Regions from separate parts of the Salinivibrio sp. IB282 genome, predicted to be linked through region 2. Evidence: predicted binding sites of a transcription regulator. Region 2 holds the regulator's gene; each other region holds the start of a gene.
The links. Region 2 encodes MetJ, which represses methionine synthesis genes. Its sites were predicted from a motif close to TTAGACNTNTANANGTCTAA; they were not measured.

Region 1 (6,889 bases), on a different contig from region 2:
TTCTTCAAAGTTGTGTTCGCGTGTCATCGCAATCTCGTCATCAGATAACCCGCCCTCCGGGCCAATCAGTAAACGCAGTTTTTGAGGCGCGTCAGGAAGCGTGTTGATGGAGTAGGAGGCACGCGGATGCAGGTTTAGCTTCAAGCCTTCAAATGTCTGCTGACACCATGTATCGAGATTGATCACCGGATTAATGGTAGGGACGACATTACGGCCGCTTTGTTCGCAGGCGCCAATGGCGATTTTTTGCCATTGTTGGCGCTTTTTCTCGAGTCGCTCAGCATTGAGCTTGACGCCGCAGCGAGCTGACAAAAGTGGGGTGATGGTATTCACGCCTAACTCGACCGACTTTTGAATGGTAAATTCCATCTTTTCGCCGCGCGAAATCACTTGGCCTAGTTCAAAGTCAAGTGGTGACTCGACACTGTATGATTCGCGAGCGGTAATGGTGGCAGACACCTGTTTTTTACTCACTTGTGTCAGTGTGGCAGGAAATTGCGCGCCGCTACCATCAAAGAGCAAAATGGGCTGCTCTGCCTGCATACGCAGGACGCGACCGAGATGGTTCGCCGCTTCATCGCTTAAGATCACCGTGCCTTGTTCGGGTAACGGTGCTGGGTGATAAATTCGAGGAATTCGCATTGTGCTCGTGTTCCATGTTCAAGTCGCCCTCAGTGTAACATGACCAAAGGGACGATAGGCTCTGTCACTACTATGGGGACGAGGGACGAAAAAGCAAACTATTCTGATCCTTCACCACTGCGTGTCAGTGGCTGTTGGCAGCGGTTGCAGCGATAGATGGCTTGGCCGCGTTGTATTTTATTGTGACGGCGAATGGATAAGGCGACAGGCCCGCAATCACAGTAGTAAGCAAAGGTTTTACCCTGCACGGCGCTGATATCAAGCTGGTGGGTGGTATTGGCAGGGGCGTTAAAGACCTGGGTCATCAACGAACGCCACTCAGGACCATGCGGTTTCACCCGACCGTATAACGCAAAGGTGACCAAATGACAGACTTCATGAGGGATCACTTCGTCAAAAAAGGTGTGTGGTGCTTGTAGCAAAAGAACAGGGTTAAACCGGACGCGCCATTGTGCTGGATGCGCAGTACCGGCAGACTTGCCCCGCAGTGTAAAGCCAACCACGGGGTAGGTCAGCTGGGTGCCCAATTGCTGGTTAGCCACATCAATACATTGCTGGGCGCGTGAGAGCGCTGCCTGTTGTAATGCATGAGCGGATTTTTCTGGGGTGTCATAAGCACAAGACATAAGTGGTCGTCCTTGCTGCGATCAAAAAAGGGAAGCCGAGGCTTCCCTTAAAAGCACTGAGTCGCCTAAGGTTACCCGAGCTTGGCAAAGTCGCGCAACAGCTCCGCTTTGTCGATTTTCTCCCAAGGGAAGATGTCGCGACCAAAGTGGCCATACGCAGCCGTTTGCTTATAGATAGGCTGTAACAAATCCAGCATTTCTTGCAAACCATACGGGCGTAAGTCGAAGTGCTCACGTACCGCTTTAATGATCACCGCTGGTGCGACTTTTTCAGTGCCGAAGGTCTCGACCATGATGGACGTCGGCTCGGCGACGCCAATCGCGTAAGACAGTTGAATTTCACAACGGTCGGCAAGGCCTGCGGCAACAATGTTTTTGGCCACATAGCGCGCGGCGTAAGCGGCAGAGCGATCCACTTTTGAGGGATCTTTTCCTGAGAACGCCCCGCCACCGTGACGGGCTGCCCCGCCATAGGTGTCAACAATGATCTTACGGCCTGTCAAACCACAATCGCCCATTGGCCCGCCAATCACAAACCGACCCGTTGGGTTAATGAAATACTTGGTGTCTTTGGTCAGCCATTCCGCCGGCAACACAGGCTTGATGATTTCTTCCATCACCGCCTCGCGCAGATCCTCGGTTGAAATACTGTCGCAATGCTGTGTAGAGAGCACGACGGCATCAATACCGGCAATTTTGCCGTTGTCATACGCAAAGGTGACCTGGCTTTTCGCATCTGGGCGTAACCAGTCTAAGGTGCCATCTTTGCGCACTTGCGCTTGGCGCTCCACCAAACGGTGTGAATAGGTAATAGGAGCTGGCATCAGCACATTGGTCTCATTGGTGGCAAAGCCGAACATGATCCCTTGGTCGCCAGCGCCCTGATCTTTCGGGTCGGCGCGATCAACCCCTTGGTTGATGTCTGGGGATTGTTTACCAATGGTATTCAATACGGCGCAAGAGTTGGCATCAAAGCCCATATCAGAGTGGATATAGCCAATATCTTGAACGGTTTGACGAGTAAGCTCTTCGATATCGACCCATGCCGAGGTCGTCACTTCCCCGCCTACCATTACCATGCCAGTTTTAACATAGGTTTCGCAGGCGACGCGTGCTTTGGGGTCTTGCTCAAGGATGGCATCCAAAACAGCATCAGAAATCTGATCTGCGATTTTATCAGGATGGCCTTCAGAGACGGACTCTGAGGTAAACAGGTGCTTAGCCATGTGACACTCTCATTGATTATCAGGGAAACTGACGATACGTATTAACGCGCACCGCCGATCATCTCAGATGTTTTAACTTCTAGACGTCTATTTTATTCGCAATTGTGATAAACGCAAGTCAGATGATGCATATGGGGTTTATTAAAGTATAGCAAAGGCGAGCATTTAGGAGAGTTACCAAGCCTTAAGTCATCACAAGGCGAAAGGAGACAAAGCGTATACAGCTCTTGGTTGAGATCACACAACACGTGCGTCTTTTACGTGCTTGAGATACACTGTGCGTCATCGTTAAACGAGCACCGATGGACATGGCATTAAGAGTCGCAATTAATGGATTTGGTCGTATAGGGCGCAGTGTATTGCGAGCCCTGTATGAGAGTGGCAAGCACGATCGCATTCAAGTGGTCGCGATTAATGAGCTCGCAGAGCCCGAGGCGATGGCGCATCTGCTGCAATATGACTCAAGCCATGGTCGGTTCGGCTGGCCGGTTTCCTATAACCAAGAACACTTGTTTGTCGCCACCGACAGCATTCGTCTGCTTCACTTACCGGAACTTCAGCTTTTACCTTGGCGTGACCTTGATGTGGATATTGTCTTGGACTGCACGGGCAAATTTGGTACGCGTCAAGATGGGGAGGCCCATATTGCTGCGGGCGCTAARAAAGTCCTTTTCTCTCACCCCGCCAGCCAAGACGTGGATAGAACCGTTATTTACGGGGTCAATCATGATGCATTGACCGCCGATGACCGCATTGTTTCCAATGGTTCTTGTACCACTAATTGTATCGTCCCGGTGATCAAAGCCTTGGACGAACACTTTGGGATTGAGTCCGGCACCATCACCACCATTCATTCTTCAATGAATGACCAGCAGGTGATTGATGCGTATCACTCTGATCTGCGCCGCACACGTACTGCCAGCCAGTCTATTATTCCAGTGGATACCAAACTCCATGTTGGAATTGGTAGGATTTTTCCGAAATTTTCTGACAAATTTGAGGCGATCTCGGTCCGTGTGCCGACGATAAACGTGACAGCGATGGATTTAAGTGTCACTGTACGTACTAAAGTGAAAGTTAATGACGTAAATCAAGCTCTGCAGACGGCATCTCGATGTACATTAGACGGTATACTGGATTATACCGAAGCGCCCTTGGTATCGATTGACTTTAACCACGACTCGCACAGCGCCATTGTCGATGGATCGCAAACACGGGTCAGTGATCACCAGCTGATTAAAACGCTGGTTTGGTGTGATAACGAGTGGGGCTTTGCCAACCGAATGTTAGATACCACACTTGCCATGGCGTAATAGACGCAAGCGTGGGTGGGGTGTTGCCCTGATTAAATCAGTTTCAATTTGCAACCTTATAGCGAGGACCATATGTCTGTAATTAAGATGACCGACTTAGATCTTGCCGGAAAGCGTGTGTTTATCCGTGCTGATCTGAACGTGCCTGTAAAAGACGGTAAAGTGACCTCTGATGCACGTATTTTGGCATCATTGCCTACGATTAAGCACTGCTTAGAAGCCGGTGCAAAAGTCATGGTGACCTCTCACCTCGGCCGCCCTGAAGAAGGCCAGCCTGAAGATCAGTATTCACTGCAGCCAGTAGTGAACTACCTAGATGACGCACTTGATTGTCAGGTCAGCCTCGCGAAAGACTATCTAGACGGCCTTGAGCTTAACGCCGGTGAGCTGGTGGTGCTTGAGAACGTTCGCTTCAACAAAGGCGAGAAGAAGAACGACGAAGCGCTGTCTAAAAAGTACGCGGCACTGTGCGATATTTTTGTGATGGACGCATTTGGTACGGCTCACCGCGCCCAAGCCTCAACTCATGGTGTGGGCACGTATGCGCCTGTGGCTTGCGCTGGCCCATTGCTGGCTAACGAGCTTGAGGCATTAGGCAAAGCGATGGACAACCCGGCACGCCCAATGGTGGCGATTGTGGGTGGTTCAAAAGTGTCTACCAAGCTGACGGTACTGAAATCACTGTCAACCGTGGCAGACCAACTGGTTGTCGGTGGTGGTATCGCCAACACCTTTATCGCCGCTGACGGTCACAATGTTGGTAAGTCGCTGTATGAGGCGGACTTAGTCGACACGGCGAAATCTCTAATGGAAGAGTGCCATATTCCTGTTGCCACCGACGTGGCGTGTGCGAAGGCATTTGATGAAAACGCGGAAGCAGAGATCAAGCGCGTTGAAGATGTACAAGACGACGATATGATTTTTGACCTCGGTCCTGAATCAACCCAAGCGTTGGCGGACATTTTGAAAAATGCCAAAACCATTCTGTGGAATGGCCCTGTTGGCGTGTTTGAGTTTAAGAACTTTGAAGCGGGCACGGCAGGCATTTCAAAAGCGATCGCGGAGTCTGAAGGCTTCTCTGTTGCGGGTGGCGGCGATACCCTCGCAGCGATTGATAAGTTTGGTATCCAAGCTGATGTGTCTTACATCTCAACCGGTGGCGGTGCTTTCCTAGAGTTTGTTGAAGGCAAACCTCTACCTGCGGTAGAAATGCTGGAAGCACGTGCGAAAGACGCATAAACCAGATAATAAAACGGGAGTGACATCTCCCGTTCTTGCTTTCGTTTGACTACAATAGGCCGAGTCGTAAACGATTGCACCCGATTGATAAAGGTGCCTCAGGCATCTTTACTCAGTTCAGCAAAGACAACCCGAGTGAATAGGACAAGAGCCATGTCTAAAGTTTTTGATTTTGTAAAACCTGGCGTTATCTTTGGCGATGACGTTCAGAAAGTATTTGAAGTTGCCAAAGAGAACAAGTTTGCATTGCCTGCAGTCAACGTCGTTAACACTGACTCAATCAACGCAGTGATGGAAGCCGCGGCGAAAGTAAAAGCGCCAGTGGTTATCCAGTTCTCTAACGGTGGTGCGGGTTTCTTCCCGGGCAAAGGTCTGAAACTAGAAGGCCAAGAAGCGCAAATTAAAGGCGCTGTTGCCGGTGCGAAATACGTTCACGCGATGGCTGAAGTCTACGGTGTGCCTGTGATCATGCACACTGACCACGCAGCGAAGAAACTACTGCCGTGGATTGATGGCCTACTTGACGCGGGTGAAGCCTTCTTCAAAGAGCACGGCAAACCGCTTTTCTCTTCTCACATGATTGACCTGTCTGAAGAGTCGCTTGAAGAGAACATGGAAATCTGTGCCGAATACCTTGCGCGCATGGACAAAATGGGCATGACGCTAGAAATCGAACTGGGTATTACGGGTGGTGAAGAAGACGGCGTGGATAACAGCGATGTTGATACAGCTGATCTTTACACCAAGCCAGAAGAAGTGGCTTACGCATACGAAAAACTGTCAGCCGTCAGCCACCGTTTCACCATTGCTGCGTCATTCGGTAACGTACACGGTGTTTACAAGCCAGGTAACGTGGTACTTAAGCCAGAAATCCTACGTGAGTCACAGGCTTACTGCTCAGAGAAATTTGGTCTACCGACCAATGGTCTGAACTTCGTCTTCCATGGCGGCTCGGGTTCTTCTGAAGCACAAATTCAAGAATCCATTGGCTACGGTGTGATCAAAATGAACATCGATACCGATACTCAGTGGGCGACTTGGGATGGTATTCGTCAGTATTACCAAGACAACGAAGGCTACCTACAAACTCAAATCGGTAACCCGAAAGGTGACGATCAACCTAACAAAAAATTCTATGACCCACGCGTTTGGCTACGTAAAGGGCAAGAGTCGATGGTTGCGCGCCTTGAGCAAGCTTTCAAAGACCTCAACGCAGTTGACGTCCTGTAAACGTCACAACAGTGTTGAATGTAAAAGCCCGCCACTTGGCGGGTTTTTTTATATCTTCGTGATACTGACTCGTATCATTGCGGAGACATTTCGCGTGAATGAGATAGACAGCGACCAGTAAAAGGCTGTTAACATAGGGTTACCGTTTATCCCAACTTGAAGAGGGAAAGTGAATGAGTGAGGAAAACACAATGGTAGAGGGTGCTAAATGGGCACAGACTTGGTTGATGGATAATCAAGATCTGTTGACGCAGTACGGGGTGAACATTATTTCTGCGCTACTGATCTTGGTGATTGGTAACCTTGTGGTTAAAGGTTTAGCTAACTCCATGGCGGGTATCATGCGTAAGCGCAACATGGATAACGCGGTGGTGGAATTTCTCCACGGCCTCGTGCGTTACTTGTTGTTTGTGATCGTCTTGATTGCCGCGTTGAGCCGTGTGGGTGTACAAACGGCGTCTGTGATTGCCATCTTAGGTGCCGCAGGTTTAGCCGTGGGTCTGGCTTTGCAAGGCTCGTTGGCAAACTTTGCCGCCGGGGTATTAATCGTGATGTTCCGTCCGTTCAAATCGGGCGATTACGTCGAATTGGCCGGAGTCGCTGGCTCTGTTGA
Region 2 (7,878 bases):
AGAGCCAATGGCGCCCGGTTTTGCTAAACGCCTGCTGAATCGCGTGATACTGCTCGGCTGGCGCGGCCCCCGCTTCTTTGTTGGCGGAGATTAAGTGAAAGCCATGCTCTGCCAGTCGCGGGTACAAGTACGCTAATGACGCACTGGCGGTAACATCCAATACAATCACATCGTCATACGGGTGATTAAGTAAGCGGGTGAGCCATTCGTCATCAAAATAAGGCTCGCAACGCTCATCAAACCCCTCTAATACCTGCGTGGCATCAATGCCGGCGAAATCAAGCCACTGGTTGCGACTGTCCACCACTGAGATCAATGACACTTCCTTGCCATGGCGTTTTTCCAGGTGTGCTTTTTGCTCGGCAAAAAGGCTTAACCAGCGGGTGCCAATATTGCCTTTGCCCACCAACACCAAACCGATCCGGCGCTGGGCTTGAAACAAGGCATCATGCAAGCTAGCGACGAGGGCTTGAGTATGTACTTGGCGAAGGATCGCCACCATGCTCAGTCCAGACGCAGACTCACTGATAAACTCCACCGGTTGGGATTTCAATTGTTGATAAAAGCCATGGCAATGGACGGGATTGTTCACCACGCCCGCTCCTACAGCCGCCACCATGGTAAAGCCTTCACGCAGTTTGAGTTCAGCCGAAAGGCCAGCATCTTGAATTTGCGCCATTACTAGCGCCACCACTTCTGTGGTAAATGCCAACAATATTCGGTATTGATCGTCTTGATAATCGGTTGCCAGTGGCTGCACCTTCAGCTGTGACAAAATCCGACTAAGCTCCTGCTTTATCGCCTGAAAGTCTTGTCCTCGCGCAACATCAAACTGGAGTAAGCTTACCTCATCCAACGCCGTAATGATTTTTGCCCCGCGCCCTGTGGCTAATACGCGTTCAATACGTGTTGAGCCGCTATCCGGCGCTTGGGTGCAGCGCAAGGTTAGGTCGGTGGCACTTTGCGCCACCGGCTGTAAGGTGCGGCTATGCAGCACGGGGGCAGCCAGACGCGCCAGCTCGCCCGCCTCGTCAATACGAATCAAAGGTAGCAAACAGGCATTATCAACATGGCGTGGATCGGCGCTATACACCCCGGCGACATCACTCCAAATAGTCACACGGCTGACGCCCGCCAGCGCCCCCAAGACAGTAGCCGAGTAATCGGAGCCATTGCGCCCCAACAGCACCGTCTCTCCCGCTTGGTTTTGTGCCATAAACCCGGTGATCACCACATGTGTATCGCTATGCTGCGAAAGCTGATTTTGCAGCAAAGGCCAGGACGCCCCCCGATCCACTTCTGGTTGAGCGGCGCGCTCGGCGCGCAAACACTGGCGTGAGTCTAACATCACCGCCGCACGCTGATGCTGCTTCAATAACTGGGCCAACAGGCGCGCCGACCAGACCTCACCAAAACCTTGCACGTAAGCTTTGTCATTTTCACTCACGCCCTTATCGCCCAGCGACGCGATGGTGGCAATATCCGCATAAAGTGCATCCACCAGCTGTTGTTTTGTCTCTCCATCCACCAAGTTTTCAATCAAATCTTGCTGGAAGGCGCGCACCGTTTGCAAGGTCTCATGCGCCACTCGTCCATCCTTGTCTAATTGCGCCAACCACATGATCAGCTGGTTAGTGGTTTTTCCTGCCGCAGATACCACGATCAAGTCTTGCTGGCTCGCATGCGCGGTCAATACATCGACCACGCGGCGATAGCAATCAGGGCTCGCAAGGCTACTGCCACCAAACTTGTGTAATTGGCGTGGTGACTCTGGGGACGTTTCCATCGGTTGCGCATGCATGGCAAGGTCTCTCTTAATGTCTATCAATCTCAGTAAAACGGCGCGCACGGCGGCGCAGCCTCTATCGGGGGTTACCCCCTAAACGGGCAAAAGCATTCGCCAAATCGGCGACCAAATCTTGCGCATCTTCTAATCCAATCGACAAGCGTAATAAGGTCGGCGAAATGCCGGCTTCTGCTTGCGCGGCGTCACTCATAGCTCGGTGCGTCATCGAGCCAGGGTGAGTGATCAAGCTTTCCACGCCCCCTAGCGATTCGGCCAGAGCAAATAACGAAAGACCGTCGATAAACCGCGCCACACCGGCTTGGTCGGTCTCCAACTCTAGGCTCAGCATGCTACCAAACCCCGCTTGCTGGCGCGCAGCAATTTGGTGGCCAGGGTGAGAGGCCAACCCGGGATAGTATATTTTCCGCACCGCCGGCACCGTTTGTAGGTAGCTCAGTACCGCTTCAGTGTTGTGCTGGTGTTGTTTAACGCGCGCGCCCAGTGTACGCAACCCTCGCAATGTCATATAACTGTCAAAGGCATTGCCCGTCGCCCCTAAGCAATTTCCCCACCAAGCCAGTGTGTCTGCCAATTCATCCGTACGCGCGACCACCACGCCACCGACAATATCGGAGTGACCATTAATAAACTTGGTGGTGGAATGGACCACCATATCCGCGCCCAGCGCAAACGGCTTTTGCAAGGCGGGCGATAAAAAGGTGTTATCCACCACCACCCAGGCCCCAACTTGATGGGCCTTTTGGCTTATTTCTGCGATATCGACCACGCGTAGAAGTGGATTGGATGGAGTTTCCACCAGCACCAACTTGGGCTGCTTAGCCAATGCCTGCTCCAACGCCTCATGGTCGGATTGATCGACAAAACTCACCTGCCAAATGCCTTGTTTGGCGCGTGATTCGAGCAAGCGATAGGTGCCGCCATAACAATCGTGCGGGGCGACGATATGATCGCCTGCCTCCAATAGAGATAACACCAAGTTTATCGCCGACATGCCACAGTTAGTCACTACCGCACCCGCGCCCCCCTCTAAGTCAGTCAGCGCTTGTTCCAACTGCGCACGGGTTGGGTTGCCGCCTCGCGCGTAGTCGTAGGTAGGCACATCTCCCAGAGCCGGGAAACGGTAATTGGTCGATAAATACAAGGGAGGCACTACCGCATGGTGCTGGGTGTCGGTGCCAATCCCAGTGCGAACGGCGATGGTGTCGGTTTTTTTCTCTGTCATTATCTGTCCTTGCTAGTCTGTTTGCGCATGGTGGGCGTGATCCAGGCGTCATACTGCCACCTTACCCGTCGCTTTTTGGGACGTCAATACTTCTAGACGTCTACACTCCTTTGCATGTGGCGGTTAATATAGCTAAAATCTCCGCAGCATCATCCTGGGTATTCCTTAATCAAGATAGGTGAGACATGGCGCAGTGGAACGGCGACTACATTAATCCGTATGCCGAACATGGTAAAAAGAAAGAGCAGGTAAAGAAGATCACCGTCTCTATCCCATTAAAAGTACTAAAAATTCTTACTGATGAGCGCACTCGTCGTCAGGTGCAAAACCTGCGTCACGCGACCAACAGCGAGTTGTTGTGTGAGGCATTTCTTCATGCCTACACCGGTCAACCTCTGCCAACCGATGACGATATCCGTAAGGATAAACCCGACAGCATCCCCGCCGAAGCGCGTCGGATCATGAAAGAGCTGGGTATCGAATTCGACGATAGCGAATACTAAAAAAACCCGCCAACCGGCGGGTTTTTCATTACCTGCAGCATCGTGCTGTCTGCCACTTACGCATGGCAACATGCCTCGCTACATCATATAGTTTTCTGGCATCTCGATACGAGCTACGCCGGTTTCGACGGCCGCCAGCGCCACTGCACGTACTACTTTCGGCAACAAACGCGCGTCCATGGGCTTGGGAATGATGTAATCAGGACCAAAGCTGAGCGAAGACAAGCCGGCGGCGTCTAATACTGTTTGTGGCACCGGCTCTTTGGCCAAACTGCGAATGGCCTCGACCGCGGCCAGTTTCATCGCATCGTTAATTTCACTGGCACGKACATCCAATGCACCACGGAAAATAAACGGGAAACAAAGTACGTTATTGACCTGGTTGGGATAATCCGAACGCCCGGTTCCCATGATCAGATCATCCCGGACTTGATGTGCCACATCCGGGTGGATTTCAGGATCCGGATTCGAGCAGGCAAATATCACGGGCTTGTCTGCCATCAGCTTCAAGGCCTCTGGTGAGAGTAAGTCAGGGCCAGATACGCCAACGAACATGTCCGCGCCTTCAATCACATCTTCGAGGGTACGTTTATCGGTGTTATTGGCAAACAGCTGCTTGTATTTGTTGATATCATCACGACGCGTATGGATCACGCCTTTACGATCCAACATATAGATTTTTTCTCGCTGCGCACCACATTTTATTAATAGCTCCATACAGGCAACCGCGGCCGCGCCAGCACCCATGCACACCACCGTCGCCTCACAGATATCTTTGCCTTGTAGCTCGAGAGCGTTAAGCATGCCGGCAGCAGTCACGATGGCAGTACCGTGTTGGTCATCATGGAATACAGGCACTTCGCACCGTGCAATCAGTTGTTTTTCAATTTCAAAACAATCAGGGGCTTTAATATCTTCGAGGTTGATACCGCCAAAGGTGTCAGCAATATTGGCCACGGTATCAACGAACTCATCGATAGTGCGGTGTTTCACTTCAATATCAATCGAGTCCAAACCGGCAAAACGCTTGAATAATAACGCTTTACCTTCCATGACGGGCTTAGAAGCCATGGGGCCTAAGTTCCCCAATCCCAAAATCGCGGTGCCGTTTGAGATCACCGCCACCATGTTGCCTTTACCCGTATAGCGGTAAACCGCATCTGCGTCTTGCGCTATCTCTCGCACCGGCTCAGCAACGCCAGGACTATACGCTAGGGCGAGATCCGCGGCCGAGTCGGCCGGTTTGCTCAATTCAACAGAAATTTTTCCGGGAGTAGGGTATGCATGATAATCCAGCGCTTGCTGGCGTTTATCGTCCGACATCTAGTGTTCCTAATTATTATCGTGAAGGGATAGATAACCAATATCGCCAGGGAAGCGTGAACGATATTAGCCAGACACTCGACAAACCACACAGGGAAGGTTTGCATTCGCATAAAGATGGTAACGCAGGGAGCAAACGTCCACCAGTGCTAACACGCATTCGCGATGATGCTCGGACCTGTTGCCCCAATACAAGGACGATACGATCAAAAAAAGGGACGCTGATGCGTCCCTTCTCTGTATTCGGTCAATAGCGGCTTATTTTTTGCTGCTAAGGGCACCGAAACGCTTCTTAAAGCGGTCAACACGGCCACCGGTATCAAGGATACGCTGCTTACCAGTGTAGAATGGGTGACACTTGTCACACACGTCTAGGTAGATGTCTTTGCCTAGGGTTGTGCTGAACGCGAATTCGTTACCGCAAGAGCATTTTGCTGTGACGGCTTTGTACTCTGGATGGATACCAGCTTTCATAGGGATAACCTCATCTTGAAGGCCGTGTCGCTCTCCCGATCCTAAGCCGGGCACCACACGTCGTTAACAAACATTTTCTAAGGCGCGCAATTCTAATCAAGCGCCCTCTTTTTCGCAACTTTTTTGTGCAATCATAGCGCCAGCTGAAAGGCATCAAGGCTTTGCCAACGTGTGGCTAACCGTTACACTGAGATTCCTTCTGGCCAATAAGATGTTGTGATGGAACAGTTTGCTCAGGTAGCGTTGCCTGTCCCTTTGCCGAAAACCTTTGATTACCGTATCGCAGACGATCAGCACCCGGTCGTCGGCGGGCGCGTCAAGGTGCCGTTTGGACGCCAGCATAAAGTCGGCATCGTTACCGGCTTGTCGTCCACGGCCAGTGTGGAAACCAGCCAACTCAAAGCAATTGATACCGTACTCGACGCGCAACCGGTCTGGACCCCCGCCGTTTATAACCTTTTGCAATGGGCCAGTCGCTTTTACCATCACCCGCTTGGCGATGCGATGGGGGCGGTGATGCCGACTTCGCTGCGTAAAGGACGCCCGGCGACATTACAGCAACAAAAATGGTGGCAAATTACCGAATCAGGACAAAACCAACCTCTATCAGGTCTGAGCCGCGCCCCCAAACAAGCCCGAGTGTTGCAGCTGCTCACTCACGGCCCGGCCACCCAAGCCGACTTAATCGAACAAGACATCGGCGCGCCGGTACTCAAAACAGTGGCAGAAAAAGGCTGGATCGCGCCCTACTCGCCCCCTTCTCAGGCCAATGCTTGGGTAAAAAGCTTTGCGGTCACCGAAGAAAAGCCGACGCTTAATCACGAGCAAGCGATGGCGGTTGCCACCCTCAATGCCAGCGATGGTTTTGCCTGCGCGTTACTAGAGGGGATCACAGGCTCAGGCAAAACCGAGGTTTACCTCAATGTGCTAGAACCGGTGCTCGCACGCGGCCAGCAGGCGCTAATCTTGGTGCCAGAAATTGGCCTGACACCACAAACCATTCGCCGTTTTGAGCGTCGCTTTGCTGTCCCTGTGACCGTGATGCATTCAGGGCTCAGCGATACCGACCGTCTCAACGCTTGGCTGGCCGCACGCGAAAACCAAGCAGCCATTGTGATTGGTACCCGCTCTGCACTTTTTACCCCCATGGCAAAGCTTGGCATCATCATTATCGATGAGGAACACGACCCCTCTTATAAACAGCAAGATAGCTTTCGCTATCACGCCCGCGATCTGGCCGTCATGCGGGGGCATGAAGAAAACGTACCGGTGATCTTGGGCTCAGCCACGCCGTCGCTAGAAAGCTTGCATAACGCAAAGACCGGTAAATACCAATACCTCAAACTGACTCAACGTCCTGGTAATGCGGTCACCGCCCGGCAAGGGATACTCGATATCAAAGGCCATCACCTCGAAGCTGGCTTGTCTGCGCCGCTGATTGCTGAAATGCGTCAGCACTTGCAACGAGGTAACCAGGTGATGCTGTTTTTAAATCGCCGCGGTTATGCGCCGGCGATGATGTGCCATGAGTGTGGCTGGCTGGCGAACTGCCAACGCTGTGATGCCTACTACACCCTTCATCAGCGACACCAAGAGTTACGCTGCCATCACTGCGGCCACCAAAAACGAGTGCCCCCGCAATGTGGCGACTGTGGTTCTACCCAGTTGATTAGTGTTGGCGTAGGCACCGAGCAACTCGAATCCCAGCTTGGCGAGTTATTTCCCGAATACAATACCGTTCGCATTGATCGCGATAATACCCGGCGAAAAGGGAGCCTTGAAGGTTACTTGGCCGATATTGAAAAAGGTGAGTATCAAATTCTACTGGGCACGCAAATGCTCGCCAAAGGCCATCACTTTCCTAACGTCACCCTGGTCGCCTTAGTCGATGTGGACGGGGCGCTGTTCAGCAATGATTTTCGCGCGCCTGAGCGTTTAGCCCAATTGATGGTTCAGGTGGCCGGGCGCGCCGGCCGCGCCAGCAAACCAGGTACTGTGTTATTACAAACCCACCATCCAGAGCACGCCCTGATCCAATCTTTGGTGCACCAAGGCTATCAAGCCTTTGCCGAATCGGCGTTAAATGAACGGCGTCAGGCATGGCTGCCGCCTTACACGTTTCTTAGCCTCTTTCGCGCCGATGGGCATGAAGAAAACAGTGTCCAGCAGTTTTTACAACAAGTCCGTCAAACACTGGCTGCCTCACCGGTTCAACAGGATGATTGTCATATTATGGGGCCGATGCCCGCCGCCATGGCGAAACGCGCGGGTCGCTATCGGTGGCAACTCCTCATTCAAGCGCCCAGCCGAAAAGTGATGCAGCAATGGCTCCAGGTGGCACTTCCGGCCATCCAACAGCTCCCCCTGTCACGTAAAGTCAGATGGTCATTAGACGTCGAGCCGCAAGACCTTTCTTAATATTCCCTTGCAGTAAAGCGACAGCAATCACACTTTCATTGCAATAAGTGTTAGCTTGTCCGTGTTTAAATCGGACAAGGCTAGGTAGAATAAGGCCGCAATTGGCTAAGAGAACAGGTCAGATGAGCTAA
Region 3 (7,878 bases), on a different contig from region 2:
TGCTTCTTCACCGGCCATCACGCCCACGGTGATGCTGTTGGTATCGGTCGCGGCTTGTTCTTTCTCGCCGCAGCCAGTCAGCACCAAGGTAGAGGCAAGGCCAAGGGTGGCAAGTAGTGTTTTAATGGTGGTTTTCATTGTCTGTCTCCCTGTTTGCAACATATTCGTCATTATTGTGTTTGATTTAGCGGTGATCGGCGCGTCGCACCAAGTAATCACCAAAAGATTGAATCGCTTGCACTAAGACTACCAGCATTACAACGGTGATCAGCATGACGGTGGTGTCAAAGCGCTGATAGCCATAGCGGATGCCCACATCCCCAAGGCCGCCGCCGCCGACCGCACCGGCCATGGCCGAGTAGCTCACCAAGGTGACCAAGGTAATGGTGGCGCCATTGATGATGCCTGGCAGTGCTTCTGGTATCAGCACTTTATAAATAATCTGGAACGGGTTCGCGCCCATCGCTTTGGCCGCTTCTTCTAGCCCTGCTGGTAGTTCCAGTAACGCCCCCTCAACCAAGCGGGCAATAAATGGAATCGCGCCGACGGTCAGTGGCACAATCGCCGCCGCTGTACCGATCGAGGTGCCAACCACCATGCGGGTAAAGGGAATAATCGCGACCAGCAAGATAATAAAGGGGATGGAGCGGCCAATGTTCACGACTGCGCCAAGCACCTGGTTAACTTGTGGTTGACCCAGCAAACCACCGGGTTTGGTCACATGCAGTAACACACCTAGTGGGATGCCAATCACAAACCCCATGATGCCGGAGGCAAACACCATATACAGAGTTTGGCCGGTAGCCTCGAGGAGCAAGTTGATAAGGGCGCTGTTTTCATTTACCCATTGGGTGAGTTGATCAATCAACATAGCCAAGTACCTCCGTGTTGACATGGTGCTTGTTGAGGTAAGTAATGGCGTTTTCAACCGCCTCTTTGGGGCCCATGATCTCCGCGAGGAGTAGGCCGAATTTCACGCCACCGGCATAGTCGATATRTGAGCTTAAAATACTGATGTCGATATCAAACAGGCGCGAGATCTGGCTGATTAATGGGTCATCGACTGTCGCACCGGTAAACTCAAGACGCACTAACGGGTAGCTGCCTTCAAAGTATTCTTGTTGCAAGCGCTGGGCGAAATCATGCGGCACTGATAAGTCGAGGGTTGAGCGAATAAATTGTTTCGCCAAGTCGGATTTGGGGTGCGCAAAAATCTCGCCCACCGGGCCGGATTCAACCAGTTCACCATCGCCAATGATGGCGACGTCGTCACAGATACGTTTGACCACGTCCATTTCGTGGGTGATCAGCAAAATGGTGAGGTTGAGCTTTTGGTTGATGGTTTGCAGCAGCGACAAAATCGATTGGGTGGTGGCCGGATCCAGTGCGCTGGTGGCTTCATCACAAAGCAGAACGTTGGGGCTTGGCGCCAGTGCGCGGGCAATGGCGACACGCTGTTTTTGTCCGCCACTGAGGCTGGCAGGATACACATCACGCTTATCGGTCAAGCCGACCAGATCGAGCAGTTCGCTTACGCGGGTTTCTATCTCATCGCGGCTCGAGCCACTTAGCTCAAGCGGTAGGGCGATATTGTCGAAAACGGTGCGTGACGAAAGCAGATTAAAGTGTTGGAAAATCATCCCGATTTTACGGCGCGCTTGGGTCAACTGGCGGCTGGGTAGCGCGGTGAGGTTAGTGCCCCCCACTTTGACTGAGCCGCTGGTTGGGCGCTCGAGCAGGTTAACCATCCGGATCAGGGTACTTTTCCCAGCACCGGAGGCACCGATCACACCAAATACTTTTCCCTTGGGAATAAATAAGTTGATGTCATTAAGGGCATGAATTCGGCGCTCCCCGAGTTCGAATACCTTGTTGAGGTTGGTTATCTCAATCATCACATGTCCTTGGCGAATAATTTGATCACAGCAGACTCACTCAGCGGCTTGTGCCACATTCTTGCTGTCGCTCTGGTTATTGATGCTATGAGTTAGTCAAAATTAAGTCAATGGATATTTTTACTTCTGGACGTCTAAATGGCAATAAGTCCAATCGCTTGGTTATAAACTCAACAGTCAGCTTGATCTCAAACGATAAAGGGCGTTTACTAGAGGCCCCTGTAGTGCTTTGTTCTGATTACGCTTTATGCCAACTTCTTTGATTGATACCACCATGCTTTCCTTGTTTATCCCGACCTTTTTCCTCGTCTCGGTGACGCCTGGGATGTGTATGACCCTCTCGATGACGCTGGGAATGACCATCGGGGTTAAGCGTAGCCTGCATATGATGTGGGGCGAGTTAATTGGCGTGGGGCTGGTGGCGATTGCCTCGGTGATTGGAGTGGCGGCGATGATGCTTAATTATCCGTCTATCTTTCAGGTTTTCAAATACGTCGGTGGTGCCTATCTGGCGTTTATCGGGGTGCAAATGTGGCGATCTCGCGGGAAAATGGCCATTCCTGAGGAGGATGACGCTAGCCCCAGTGAAGCGTCTGCGTGGTCCTTGGCGGCCCAAGGATTTGTCACCGCGATTGCTAACCCGAAAGGCTGGGCGTTTATGATCTCACTGTTGCCGCCGTTTATTAATCCTAAATTAGCGCTGCCTAGCCAGTTAAGTGTGCTGGTGTTGATTATTCTGCTGACTGAATTTAGCTGTTTGATGCTGTATGCCAGTGGCGGTCGCACGTTGCGTCAATTTCTGCAGCAAAGAGGCAACGTGCAATTACTCAACCGTGTCGCCGGCACCTTGATGGTGGGTGTTGGCGTTTGGCTGGCGCTGGGGTAGGGCGTGATTAGCCTGTGATGCAGCCGTGATGCTCAGCGACCAACGCGGTAAAGAGCGCTTTGGCGGTGGGGAGGATCGCATCTGGGAAATCATAATCAGGGTTGTGCAGCTGTGGATGATGCTCACCGCTGCCAATGCCAAACAACGTCCCTGGCCAGCGAGCAAGAAATTCGGCCACATCCTCCGACCAACGCATGGGCTCGGTGAGCCTGTGAACGGCTAACCCTAACGACTGCGCGGCATTGACCACATGCTGCGTATGGTGCGTGCTGTTCTCGGCCGCGATAAAGGGCTCATGCCAGCTAACACTGACCGTTAATCCTGCCCGAGCCGTCAGCGTGTTCACTTTGTCGATTAAGTCGGCCTTCATGGCGTGAAAGCAGGCGTTGTCATCACTGCGCAATGTGGCCATCACGGTCGCCTGGCCGGGGGCGACGCCGTAGGCAGGCTCTCCTAACTGGGCGTGAACCAAGGTGACGAGGCTGTTGGCGTCAGGGTAGGCGTCGGGCAGTTGTGTCAGGGTATGCATCACGCCTGTCATCGCACTGGCAGGGCTGATCCCACGCTCTGGGTAGGCGGCATGAGAAGTTTTTCCGTACAACTCAATAGCGACTCCGGTCGAGGCACAGGCAAAGGTACCGGGGCGTACCACGATTTGATGCTGACTAAAGCCGGGGAGATTGTGAAAGGCGTAGACGTTATCAATCTGCGCGTTGGTAAGTGCGGGGGACTCGCACATACGCGCTGCGCCTTCGCCGGTTTCTTCGGCAGGCTGAAAGGCGAGCAGCACAGTGCCACGAGCGGGTGGCGTGTGGCGAAGCTCGGCGGCGACGGCCAGCAACGCCGCGGTATGACCATCGTGGCCACAGGCATGCATCACGCCTGAGTGCTGGGAGCAATAAGCCAGTGATCCACGCTCTTCAATCGGCAGCGCATCGAAATCGGCACGTAGCAAGGTGGTGGGCCCTGGTGCCGCGCCTTGAATGGTGACCAGGATCCCGTGACCGCCGACATCAGTGGCAGGGTGAAAGCCAAATTGCCGCAACTGGGCAGCGATAGTACGGGCGGTGAGGGCTTCGTGGTTAGACAGCTCAGGGGTTTGGTGCAGGGTATGCCGTAGTGTGACGGGATCGAATTCGTTAGCCATCTTCGACTCCAAAACCAGAATGGATACGCCATGCTAGATCGCGTTGGCATGTAACGTTGTGAACGCAAACGCAAAAAAGCCAGCAACGGGTGCTGGCTTTTGTTTTATCTCGACAGGGCGTGGTGCAAATTACACTTGGCCGTTGTCTTCCGCTTGTTTCGCTTGGATAGCGGTCAGTGCCACTGTGTAAACAATGTCATCAACCAATGCGCCACGAGACAGGTCGTTCACCGGCTTGCGCATGCCTTGCAGCATTGGACCGATAGACACCAGCTCAGCAGAACGTTGTACCGCTTTGTAGGTGGTGTTACCTGTGTTCAAGTCTGGGAAGACGAACACGGTCGCTTTACCGGCAACCGGTGAATCCGGTGCTTTCGACTTAGCCACATTTTCCATGATGGCCGCGTCGTACTGCAGTGGGCCGTCAATCACTAGATCAGGGCGCTTCTCTTTGGCAAGACGGGTGGCTTCGCGAACTTTATCCACGTCAGCCCCTTTGCCCGAGCTACCGGTCGAGTAAGAGATCATTGCCACGCGCGGCTCAATACCGAATGCGGCGGCAGAATCGGCTGATTGAATTGCGATTTCAGCCAGTTGTTCTGCGTTTGGATCCGGGTTAATCGCACAGTCACCGTAAACCAGCACTTGCTCAGGCAGCAGCATGAAGAAGACCGACGACACCAAAGAGGCGTTCGGCGCTGTCTTGATGATCTGCAGCGGTGGGCGAATGGTGTTAGCGGTAGTGTGCACGGCACCGGAAACCAGGCCGTCCACCTCGTTGGCTTCTAGCATCATGGTACCCAGCACCACGGTGTCTTCCAGGTGCTCTTGCGCAATCACTTCGGTGATGCCTTTGCTCTTACGCAGCTCAACCAAGCGAGCCACGTACTTGTCACGCGCTTTCACTGGGTCAATGATTTCTACGCCAGCGCCCAAGGTCACGCCTTGCTGATCGGCAACACGTTTAATTTCTTCTGGGTTACCCAATAGCACACATTCAGCAATTTTACGCTCTGCGCAGATAGCGGCGGCCTTGATGGTACGTGGCTCGTCACCTTCTGGCAGCACAATGCGCTTGGCGGCTTTACGCGCAAACTCGGTGAGCTGATAACGGAAGGCCGGTGGGCTGAGGCGACGCTCGCGGTTAGAGCCAGAGCTTAGTGACTCAATCCAGTTACCATCAATGTGGCTGGCGACATGGTCGTTCACAAACTCAACACGCTCTTTGTCGTCAGCCGGGACTTCGAGGCTGAAGCTTTGCAGGTTGAGCGAGGTTTGCCAGGTGTTCCCTGCAGTGGTGAACACCGGTAGGCCCGTTTCAAAGGCACGATCACACAGTGCTTTGAGCTGATCAGGGATCGAATAACCACCGGTTAGCAGCAGTGCACCGATTTCCACGCCGTTCATCGCTGCTAAGCAGGCCGCGACAATCACGTCTGGACGGTCTGCCGAGGTCACCAGCAGTGAGCCAGGGCGGAAGTGCTCAACCATGTTAGGAATAGAGCGGGCGCAGAAAGTAATGCTTTTGATACGACGCGAGTGAATTTCACCTTCATTGATGATGGTGGCATTCAAGTGCTTGGCCATATCGCTGGCACGGGTGGCAATTAAGTCGATTTTCCACGGCACACAACCCAGTACGCGGATTGGGCTCGAGTTGAAGATCTGCATCACTTCAACGTTGGTCGGACGCGCGCCATCTGCATCGTCAAAGATTTCTGACAGATCAGGGCGGGTGCGGCCAGCATCATCCACAGGCGCATTGAGCTTGTTGATGATCACGCCAGAGATATTGCCGTTTTTGCTGCCGCCAAAGTTGGTGCAAGCAAACTCGATACGCTCTTTTAGCTGGGCTGGGTTGTCGGTACCTGGTGTGGTGACAAAGACAATTTCTGCATCCAGCGTCTTGGCAATCTCGTAATTAATTTGGTTGGCAAACGGATGGTTACGCGTGGTAACCAAGCCTTCAACCAGCGCCACTTCGGTGTTTTGGGTGGCACGTGTGAAGCGTGCAAGCACTTCTTCAAGCAGCACGTCTTCTTGATCGGAGCGCAGCAGATTTTCGGCCTGGTTCATCGACATTGACTCGGCGACTTTCATATCACTGTTGGCGTGAATGATTTCCGTCGTCAGGTCTGTCACATCGGTGTCGCTACCGTGATGTGGCTGGGCAATGGGTTTAAAAAATGAGACGCGAACGCCTTTACGCTCCATCGCTCGCATGACGCCGAGGCTGACACTGGTCAGGCCGACGCCGGAGCCGATTGGGATTAGCATAATAGTACGGGACACGTTGACTTCCTCTTACTATCTGATTGGCGTGCCGGACAGGCCGGCACAAATATAAAAACGGCTGAGTGGGATCAGCCGTTAGGAATGGTCTTACAGGCCAGTTAGGCGCGCAGCGTCTTGCGCAATGACCAACTCTTCGTTGGTTGAAATCACCATCGCAGGCACACGGCTTTCGTCTGTGGTGATCACGCCTTCGCCGCCAAAGCGGGCTTTCAGGTTACGCTCTTTGTCGATATCAACACCCAGCAGAGCTAGACGCTCGAGTACCAATTCGCGGATTGGGCCTGAGTTCTCACCGATACCGCCGGTAAAGACAATCGCATCAAGACGGCCGTCTAGGGTCGCGGTGTAGCTGGCTACGTATTTGGCAAGACGGTGACAGAACACATTCATTGCGCGAGTGGCTTCTTCTTTCTCGCCGTAGTTGTCTTCGACAAAGCGGCAGTCAGAGGTCACTTCAGTCAAGCCTTGCAGGCCAGACTCTTTGGTCAGCATGGTGTTGATTTGCTCAACGCTATAGCCCAGTGCATCGTGCAGATGGAAGATAATTGCAGGATCTAAATCACCAGAGCGGGTACCCATGACCAGACCTTCCAATGGGGTCATGCCCATTGAGGTGTCGACGGATTGGCCATTTTTAATCGCACAAACTGACGCGCCGTTACCCAGGTGGCAGTTAATGATGTTCACTTCATCAACAGGCTTGCCAAGCTGCTCAGCGGCGGCGTTAGCGATAAAGTAGTGCGAGGTACCATGCATGCCATAGCGACGGATGCCGTGCTCTTTATAAAGGTTATAAGGCAGCGCATACAAGTAGGCTTCTTCTGGCATGGTTTGATGGTATGCCGTATCGAATACCGCCACGTTTTTCAGCGCTGGGAAGGCTTTTTTCGCCGCTTCGATACCTACGATATGGGCTGGGTTGTGCAGCGGTGCAAAGCTGGCTGCATCGTGGATCCCTTTCAGTACATCGTCCGTAATTAATGCTGACTGAGTAAAGTGCTCTCCACCGTGAACAACGCGGTGGCCGATGGCACCTAGGTTCTCGGCAAGCTCAGGCTTAGAGGCAAGAATGGTATCAACAATGAAGTTCAGTGCTTCATTGTGTGCGGCACCTTCGCCGAGTTGGGCTTCATGCTTACCGTCCATTTTCCACTTAATGCGGGCTTCTGGGAGGTGAAGGCATTCGGCTAGACCGGTAAGATGCTCATCGCCTGATTGAGCGTCGACAATGGCGAACTTCAAAGAGGAGCTTCCGCAATTGAGTACGAGAACCAGCTTGGACATGTATGACTACCTATGTTTCGTAAGACAGAGTGTATTGAACAAAAAGGATAGTGGACAAACAGAGACACTACCTTTTTAAAAAAAGAATTATCTCATGCGTTGTCGCGGGGAAGAACCATCTTTATCCGTCCTGGATAAATGAACGCTCCGTCGAATACAACCAGATTAGGTTGCGAGACAATCGAATCCGAGCAACAATGATAAAGTGCGCTAAGGATAGCGGGACTTGATACAGATAACAAAAATTTTTTGAGCAATACTGGTTAATTTTGAAAGTTTTTAAACAGTTTGTTTAATTTTTATTGTAAAAGTTGAGTGACAGCGAGTCGAGTCACACTGAGTAAGTGAGGTAGGTATGGCAACGAATAAGT

Region 1: metK (methionine adenosyltransferase) is a predicted target of MetJ. The motif match lies at 2,566-2,585, and genes of this name have one in related genera.
Region 3: metN (methionine ABC transporter ATP-binding protein MetN) is a predicted target of MetJ. The motif match lies at 2,014-2,033, and genes of this name have one in related genera.

The regions. Positions count from the first base shown of each region.
Region 1 is NZ_MUET01000018.1:66,809-73,697, reverse strand. It holds gene rsmE (16S rRNA (uracil(1498)-N(3))-methyltransferase) at 1-642, opposite strand, end outside; gene BZG14_RS05995 (SprT family zinc-dependent metalloprotease) at 741-1,268, opposite strand; gene metK (methionine adenosyltransferase) at 1,340-2,494, opposite strand; gene epd (erythrose-4-phosphate dehydrogenase) at 2,803-3,807, shown strand; gene BZG14_RS05980 (phosphoglycerate kinase) at 3,880-5,046, shown strand; gene fbaA (class II fructose-bisphosphate aldolase) at 5,200-6,276, shown strand; gene mscS (small-conductance mechanosensitive channel MscS) at 6,450-6,889, shown strand, end outside.
Region 2 is NZ_MUET01000017.1:26,313-34,190, forward strand. It holds gene BZG14_RS05470 (bifunctional aspartate kinase/homoserine dehydrogenase II) at 1-1,801, opposite strand, end outside; gene metB (cystathionine gamma-synthase) at 1,863-3,029, opposite strand; gene metJ (met regulon transcriptional regulator MetJ) at 3,215-3,532, shown strand; gene BZG14_RS05485 (malic enzyme-like NAD(P)-binding protein) at 3,611-4,855, opposite strand; gene rpmE (50S ribosomal protein L31) at 5,114-5,329, opposite strand; gene priA (primosomal protein N') at 5,546-7,747, shown strand.
Region 3 is NZ_MUET01000044.1:1,795-9,672, forward strand. It holds gene metQ (methionine ABC transporter substrate-binding lipoprotein MetQ) at 1-138, opposite strand, end outside; gene BZG14_RS10040 (methionine ABC transporter permease) at 185-871, opposite strand; gene metN (methionine ABC transporter ATP-binding protein MetN) at 861-1,895, opposite strand; gene BZG14_RS10050 (LysE family translocator) at 2,143-2,781, shown strand; gene BZG14_RS10055 (amidohydrolase) at 2,789-3,928, opposite strand; gene pta (phosphate acetyltransferase) at 4,058-6,205, opposite strand; gene BZG14_RS10065 (acetate kinase) at 6,311-7,507, opposite strand; gene yfbV (terminus macrodomain insulation protein YfbV) at 7,863-7,878, shown strand, end outside.